2 regions of the Carboxydocella thermautotrophica DSM 16521 genome follow, and region 2 is predicted to be linked to the other one. Evidence: riboswitches for the same ligand, from Rfam matches in the RefSeq annotation. Region 2 holds a riboswitch; the other holds the start of a gene.
The links. A riboswitch is a leader RNA that binds a small molecule or an ion and turns the genes downstream of it on or off. The one in region 2 is predicted to bind glycine.

Region 1 (3,885 bases), on a different contig from region 2:
CTTAAACCGGACACCCAGAAGTTGATCGGCCAGTTTGGGGTGGATAAATATGGCCAGCCCCTGTTTTATCCTGATGCTATAAAACAGTAACAAAGTAGGTGCAAGGGATGGAATTGATCTGGGAAGGGATGGTTCAGGCGCTGAAATTATTGTTCCAGGGGGACCGGGAAACCTGGGCCATTATTGCCCTTTCTTTGCGGGTTTCAGGTACAGCTACTATCTTAAGTCTTGTCATAGGGATTCCCCTGGGTGTGTACCTGGCTTTAGGGGATTTTCGGGGGCGGCGCTTGCTGGTGACTCTGGTTAACAGCGGTATGGGTATGCCGCCGGTGGTAGCTGGTCTGCTGGTGACCATTTTGCTCTGGCGTAATGGGCCCCTGGGTTTCTTTCATCTTCTCTATACCCCTGCCGCCATGATTATCGCTCAGACTTTGATTGCTGCTCCTATCATTGTGGGGTTGACTATGGCCGCCATTCAACAGATTAACCCCAAATTGGTCTGGCAGCTGCAATCTTTAGGGGCGAGTCCTTTACATATTATCGGGATCCTGTTAAAGGAGGCCCGTTATTCCCTGCTGGCAGCAGTGATGGCAGGATTTGGGGCAGTGGTTTCGGAAGTAGGTGCTTCCATGATGGTAGGGGGCAATATCCAGGGGGAAACCCGGGTTTTAACCACAGCAACAGTAATGGAAGTAAGTAAAGGCAATTTTGGCCTGGCCATGGCTTTGAGTTTTGTTCTGCTATTTTTAAGTTATGGAGTAACCTATCTGCTCACCCTGTTGCAGCAAAGGAGAGGTTGAAATGGGCTGGCCGCTGTTACTGGAAAATCTACAGGTAAAGCGCGGGGGTAAGCTGGTACTTGCCGTGCCGCGCTTAGAGCTTGGAGCCGGGGAAATCATGGCGGTGCTGGGTCCCAATGGGGCAGGCAAAAGTACATTGCTGCTGACAGTGGCCGGGATCCTCTGTCCCAGCCAGGGCAGCATTCGCGCCGGGGAAATGGTCTGGGGCCCGGGCCGGGACCCTTATCAATGGCGCCAGGCGGTAACCCTGGTTTTTCAGGAGGCATTGCTGGTCAGTGGAACCGTACTGGATAATGTCACCCTGGGGCTGAAATTTCGTGGCCTATCTGCCCGGGAGCGGGAACAGCTGGCCGGGCCCTGGCTGGAACGGCTGGGCTTGACGGAGCTGGCCCGGCGCCGAGTTCAAGATTTAAGTGGAGGGGAAGCTCAGCGGGTAGCCCTGGCCCGTGCCCTGGTTCTTAAGCCCCAGGTGCTCTTGCTGGATGAACCTTTTGCCGCTGTGGATGCACCTACCCGTAGCCGTCTCCTGCGGGAATTGCGTCTGTTATTGAAAGAAACGGGCATCACCACCCTGTTCATTACCCATGACTTTCGGGAATTGCCGTTACTGGCTGACCGGGGGCTGGTACTGTTGCAGGGGCAAATGGCTCAGGTGGGAACGGTACGGGAACTGGCCGAACGGCCGGCTAGTGAGGCGATAGCTCGTTTTTTTGGGGTGGAAAATCTCTGGCCTACCGGAGGGAGTCTGCCGGGTTTAAAGGAACTGCCGCCCGGTCTGGGGGCTATTCCGGCCCGGTGCGTGCGAATCCTCGGCGCCAAACCGGCTGTAGCCGGTGAGAGCTGGCTTTGGCCTGGGAAGGTAAAATATGTGGAAGAACACTGGGATGGGGTTTACTATTGTCTCCTTTGTGAAGGACTGGAAGTTTGGGGCTGGGCAGATAACCAGCTGCGGCTGCAATTAGGGGAACAGGCCTGGGCAGTAATCAATAAAAAACAGTTACATTATATTGAAACCCGGAATAGCCTAAATTTTTTGTCAGATCAAGAAGGACTTCCGGGTTAGTTGGCGAATATATTATAAATGGAGACCTGCCTTGAAACTGAATATACGGGGGAGGAAGAGGTCGGGAGAGACCCTTAAAGGGCGCCGAAGGAGCAAGATGGGCGGTTGGCGGCCGCAGATCAAAACTCTCAGGCAAAAGAACTGACTTCAGACCCCACTCTGGAGAGCTTTCGGGTAGACTGCCAGGTTGCCCGAAACACCCAAGGGGAAGCCCGTAACTATTGCGGGTAATCTCTCAGGTAACCAGGACAGAGAAAAGCCAAAAAGGCTTGTCTCTGTCCTTTTTATTTGTCCCCATTGGCACATACTAATGTTAAGGAGGTGTTCCTGTTGGCAGAATTGAAACGCACTCCCCTTTATGAGTTGCATATAGCCGCCGGAGCGAAGATGGTGGATTTTGGGGGCTGGGAAATGCCGGTTCAGTACAGTGGCATTATCGATGAACACCAGACCGTCCGCCAGGCAGCAGGTCTCTTTGATGTCTCCCACATGGGGGAAATTACCGTTAAAGGCCCCGGGGCCCTGGCCTTTCTGGAAAAGTTGCTGCCCAACCAGGTGGCCAGGTTAGCAAAAGGGCAAATCCTCTATTCTCCCATGTGCTATGAACACGGTGGCACGGTGGATGACCTGCTGGTATACAAGGAGGATGAGGAGGAATATCTCCTTGTAGTCAATGCCGGCAATACTGATAAGGATTATGAATGGATCAAGCAGCTGGCCCCGGCAGGAGTGGAGGTGGAAAACATTTCCCATACTGTGGCCCAGCTGGCCATTCAGGGACCTCAGGCTACTGCGATCCTTAAGCCCCTTACTCCCGTTCAGTTAGATGCTATTCGCTACTACTGGTTCACCCGAGGTGAGGTTGCGGGCATACCCTGTATTATCTCCCGCACCGGCTACACCGGGGAGGATGGCTGGGAACTTTATTGTTCACCGGACCAGGCCAGGCAGCTCTGGCAAACCCTGCTTACGGCTGGACAGGATAAGGGTATTAAGCCTATCGGTTTGGGGGCCCGGGATACCCTGCGCTTTGAGGCTGCTATGCCTCTATATGGCCATGAACTGAGCGAAGATATTACACCCCTGGAAGCTGGCCTGAAGAGATTCATCGCCCTTGATAAACCGGAAGATTTCATCGGCAAGCCTGCTCTTACGGCCCAGGCTGAAGCAGGACTGAAGCGCAAGCTGGTAGGTCTGGAAATGGTAGAGCGGGGCATTGCCCGGCAGGGTTACCTGGTAGTCAACCAGGGACAGGAAATCGGGGTAGTAACCTCTGGAACCATGGCACCTACCCTGGGCAAGAATCTGGCCATGGCTCTGGTGGCTATAGAAGTAGCTCAACCTGGCCAGGAAGTGGCTGTATTAATTCGTAACAAGGAAGTAAAGGCAAAAATAACTAATTTGCCTTTTTATAAAAGAGGGAGGTAATTGAGTATGAGTAAGGTACTGGCAGACTTAAAGTATACCAAAGAACATGAATGGGTAAAAATCGAAGGCAATATTGCTACTATCGGCATTACAGATCACGCTCAGGAAGCCCTTGGCGACGTAGTTTTTGTAGATTTGCCGCCGGTAGGTACAGAAATCAGTGCTGGAGAAAGCTTCGGTACTGTGGAATCAGTAAAAGCCGTTTCAGATATTTATGCTCCTGTAACAGGCAAAGTGATAGAAGTAAACCAGGAGCTTATCGACGCCCCTGAAAAAATCAATGAAGATGCCTATGCTGCCTGGATGGTCAAGGTGGAAATCAGCGAAGAACCGGCGGATTTGCTGACTGCTGACGAATACGAAGAATTGCTGGCCAACGAATAAGAGCGAGGGGGCATAACCGCATGTATATACCGCATACCGAGGCTGAGCGGCGGGAAATGCTGGCCGCTATGGGAGTGAACAGTATTGAGGACTTGTTTGCTGACATTCCGGCGGAAGTGAAAATGCAGCGGCCATTACAGATTCCCGGGTTTAAGAACGAGATGGAAGTAGCTGCCCATTTGCGGGAACTGGCTGCCAAAAACGCCAGCC
Region 2 (3,885 bases):
TTCCACTTCAAAGACATCCAGCGCTGCTCCGGCCACCTTACCTGTCTTCAGAGCCTCATACAGATCCTGTTCATTGATGATGCCACCGCGGGCAACATTGATAATCCGTACCCCCGGCTTCATTTTGGCCAGGGCTTCCCGGTTAATCAGGTTAACCGTTTCCTTGGTTTTGGGCAAATGCACGGTGATAAAGTCCGCTTCCCGATAGACATCCTCCAGGGACACCAGTTCCACCCCGATTTCCCGGGCCCGCTCATGGGTGATATAGGGGTCATAACCGATGACCTTCATGGCAAAGCCCTGGGCCCGTTTGGCCACTGCGGTACCAATCCGCCCCAGCCCAATAACCCCCAGGATTTTATCCCGCAGCTCCACGCCGGTAAATTCCTTGCGCAGCCATTTCCCCTTTTTCAAGGCCTCATTGGCCTGGGGTACATGGCGAGCCAGGGCCAGCATCAGGGCCAGAGTGTGTTCAGCCGCGGCAATGGTATTGCCATCGGGAGCATTGACCACAATAATACCATGCTGAGTAGCAGCCTGAACATCGATATTGTCTACCCCGACACCGGCGCGGCCGATTACCTTCAGGTTTACCCCCGCCGCAATAATGGGGGCAGTGATCTTGGTAGCACTGCGCACCACCACGGCATCATAGGCGGGAATCATCTCCACCAGTTGCTGCTCACTCAGCTTTTCCTCGATAACATCCACAGTAAACCCGGGTTCCCGCAAGATATCTATTCCTTTTTCACTGACACCATCTAAGACCAGTATCCGCATAAAAATCCCCTTTCCCCTTATCTAACTTCATTAACTGCGAAACCTCTTACCCTTCCAGAAATACCTTCTGGGCGGCAGCCACACCGGCACCCAGCTGTACCGGATAGCCCACTTCAACCAGGGCCATTTCCAGCGCCCCAATAGCCAGGATAATATCCAGCTTATCGGCATAACCCATGTGGCCGATACGGAAAATCTTGCCCTTCAGTTTGCCCTGGCCACCGGCAAAAGTCACCCCGTATTTGGTACGCAATACCTTGCGCAGGTCTTCGGTATTGAGCTGGTCATTGCCCTTAACAGCAGTTACAGTATGGGAAGCTACTTCATCAGCAGCCAGCAACTCCAGGCCCAGTGCTCTGATAGCGGCCCGGGTAGCTTTTGTCATAAGGGCATGCCGGGCAAAGACTTCCGGTAAGCCTTCCGCCAGGATCATGTCCAGAGCAGCTTCCAGCCCGTAAAAGAGGGTAACATTGGGAGTCCAGGCGGTATTCCACTCCGCCATATTTTTTCTGGCCTGCTTCAGGCAGAAGTAGAAACGGGGAGCTTTGGCCGTCTCCATAGCCTGCCAGGCCTTTTCACTGACACTGACCAGAGCCAGCCCCGGCGGCAACATCAAGGCCTTCTGGCTACCGGTAACCATGATATCCACCTGCCATTCATCAGTGCGGATATCCATCCCGCCCATGGAGCTGACGGCATCCACCAGCAGGACAGCATCGGTTTTGGCCACCAGGGCTCCCAGACCCCCGATATCATTGGTAACACCGGTGGAAGTCTCATTGTGGGTAGCCAGCACGGCCCGGTACTGATTGGTAGCCAGCTTTTCCTCTACCTGTTTCAAATCAATGGCTTCACCCCAGGGGAACTCCAGAGCATCTACCTCTGCTCCGTATAAACGGGCGATTTTGGCAAAACGCTCGCCGAAGTTACCGGTAACCAGGGCCAGTACCTTGTCCCCAGGGCTGATCACATTGGCCACTGCCGTTTCCAGTCCCCCCGTACCGGACTGGGTGAGAATAAACAGGTCCTTTTCAGTCTGAAAAACCTGTTTGGCCTTTTTAATCAGCCGTTCGTGCAGTTTGGCAAAGTCCCCACTGCGGTGACCGATCATGGGCCGAATCATGGCCTGCTGGACCGCCGGTGGAATAGGTGTCGGCCCAGGAATCATTAGATACTTTTTGTCCTGCAACATTAAAATCAACCCCTCTCCCGGATTTAGATGATTATTATAAATAGAAAAGCTCTCATCCATAAAGCCTCAGCTTTAGGGACGAGAGCTTGTTCCCGCGTTGCCACCCTAATTGGCCAAAAGGCAATAATATCCCCTTGACCCTCTCGATGCGATAACGGCGCCACCGTATCCACTTACCAGGCCACGGCCCTTCGGTGGATCCCCTCCAGGGCGGATTCAGCAGTTCCCAGGACCGGTTCGCACCAACCACCGGCTCTCTTGCCTGTTTCCTGCCTATGTTCCCTTTCAACGGGTTACCCTTATGAGATGATGGTTAGATGGAATTATAAGAAAGGACCAATCTCCTGATTGGTCCTCTGGTCACTGCTGCTAAAAGGGTAAACGAAGCCACAAACGCATCCTGTCGCTCCCTGTCCTTTTGCCTGAGAGATTGACCTGCCGGCTGGCAGGCTTGCTCCTTCGGCGCCCGGTCTTGCCAGGTCTCTCCAGAGGTCTGTCCGGTTACAGTACCTGGCTCAAAAGCCACCTGAGAGTTTGAGCGGCATAATACCGCCTTGCCCCTTCGGCGGTAACGGGTAAACCCCGTTACCTTCTTCTGCAACCTTCATCCAGAAGCTGTATTCATTTTTGTTTACAATTATACGAAGACAAATGTCTTATGTCAAGTGACATTCACTTATTTTTTACACAAATCCACAAAATACTGATGCAAACGATAATCCTCGGTCAGCTCGGGATGGAAAGCCGCCGCCAGCGCCTTGCCCTGTCGGGCCAGGACGATCTTGTCCTGGAAGGTAGCCATTACCTCAACCCCGGAACCAACTCGTTCAATGTAGGGGGCCCGGATGAAAACCGCCCGCAGGGGCTGTGCTCCGATAGCGGGAACCGGCAAATCCACTTCAAAGCTGTCCACCTGTCGACCATAGGCATTGCGCTTGACAGTCATCTCCATCAAGCCCAGCCGCGGCTGTTCACTGCCCATAATCTCGGTTGCCAGCAGAATCAAGCCGGCACAGGTTCCAAAAACCGCCATCCCCTGCTGAAAACGCTCCTTGATTTCGGAGAGCAGGCCAAAATCCACCATCAATTTGCCGATGGTAGTTGATTCACCTCCGGGGATTACCAGCCCCGCCAGCTCTGCCAATTGCTCCTTTTTACGTACTTCAACAACTTCCACACCCAGTTTTTCCAGCACCAGCCGGTGCTCCCGAAAAGCACCCTGCAGAGCCAATACCCCGATTTTCATTTTACCAGCCCCGATCCTGCATTCTCATTTCTGGAGTAATAGTGGAAATATCGATCCCGACCATGGGCTCACCCAGGTCTTTAGAAACTTCCGCCAGCACCTGCGGATCATTGTAGTGGGTTGTGGCAGCTACAATGGCCCGGGCCCGTTTGACCGGATCCCCGGATTTGAAGATACCGGAGCCGACGAAAACACCATCACAGCCCAGCTGCATCATCAAAGCTGCATCAGCAGGAGTAGCGATACCGCCAGCAGCAAAGTTCACCACCGGCAACTTCCCGGTTTTGGCCACTTCCACCACCAGTTCATAGGGAGCGCCCATCTCCTTGGCTGCAGTCATCAGCTCTTCCTGGGGCAGCATCTGCAGACGGCGAATTTCTCCCATCACCGTGCGGAAGTGTTTGACTGCTTCCACCACATTACCGGTACCCGGCTCGCCTTTGGTCCGGATCATAGCAGCCCCTTCCCCAATCCGGCGCAGGGCTTCCCCCAGGTTTTTAGCCCCGCAGACGAAGGGTACCTTGAACTCCCATTTATTGATGTGGAATTTATCATCCGCAGGAGTGAGGACCTCACTTTCGTCAATATAGTCCACGCCCAGAGATTCCAGGATCTGGGCCTCCACAAAATGCCCGATCCGGCACTTGGCCATTACCGGGATGGTGAC

Region 1: linked by a shared signal. The riboswitch ahead of gcvT (glycine cleavage system aminomethyltransferase GcvT) and the one ahead of B5D20_RS02885 (pyridoxal-phosphate-dependent aminotransferase family protein) in region 2 are both predicted to bind glycine.

The regions. Positions count from the first base shown of each region.
Region 1 covers NZ_FUXM01000007.1:68,032-71,916, forward strand. Annotated here, with positions in the region: gene B5D20_RS04540 (ABC transporter substrate-binding protein) at 1-90, shown strand, start outside; gene B5D20_RS04545 (ABC transporter permease) at 108-800, shown strand; gene B5D20_RS04550 (ABC transporter ATP-binding protein) at 802-1,863, shown strand; glycine riboswitch at 1,916-2,017, shown strand; gene gcvT (glycine cleavage system aminomethyltransferase GcvT) at 2,194-3,291, shown strand; gene gcvH (glycine cleavage system protein GcvH) at 3,298-3,675, shown strand; gene gcvPA (aminomethyl-transferring glycine dehydrogenase subunit GcvPA) at 3,696-3,885, shown strand, end outside.
Region 2 covers NZ_FUXM01000004.1:90,031-93,915, forward strand. Annotated here, with positions in the region: gene serA (phosphoglycerate dehydrogenase) at 1-780, opposite strand, end outside; gene B5D20_RS02885 (pyridoxal-phosphate-dependent aminotransferase family protein) at 827-1,972, opposite strand; T-box leader at 2,044-2,270, opposite strand; glycine riboswitch at 2,373-2,471, opposite strand; gene pdxT (pyridoxal 5'-phosphate synthase glutaminase subunit PdxT) at 2,649-3,218, opposite strand; gene pdxS (pyridoxal 5'-phosphate synthase lyase subunit PdxS) at 3,220-3,885, opposite strand, start outside.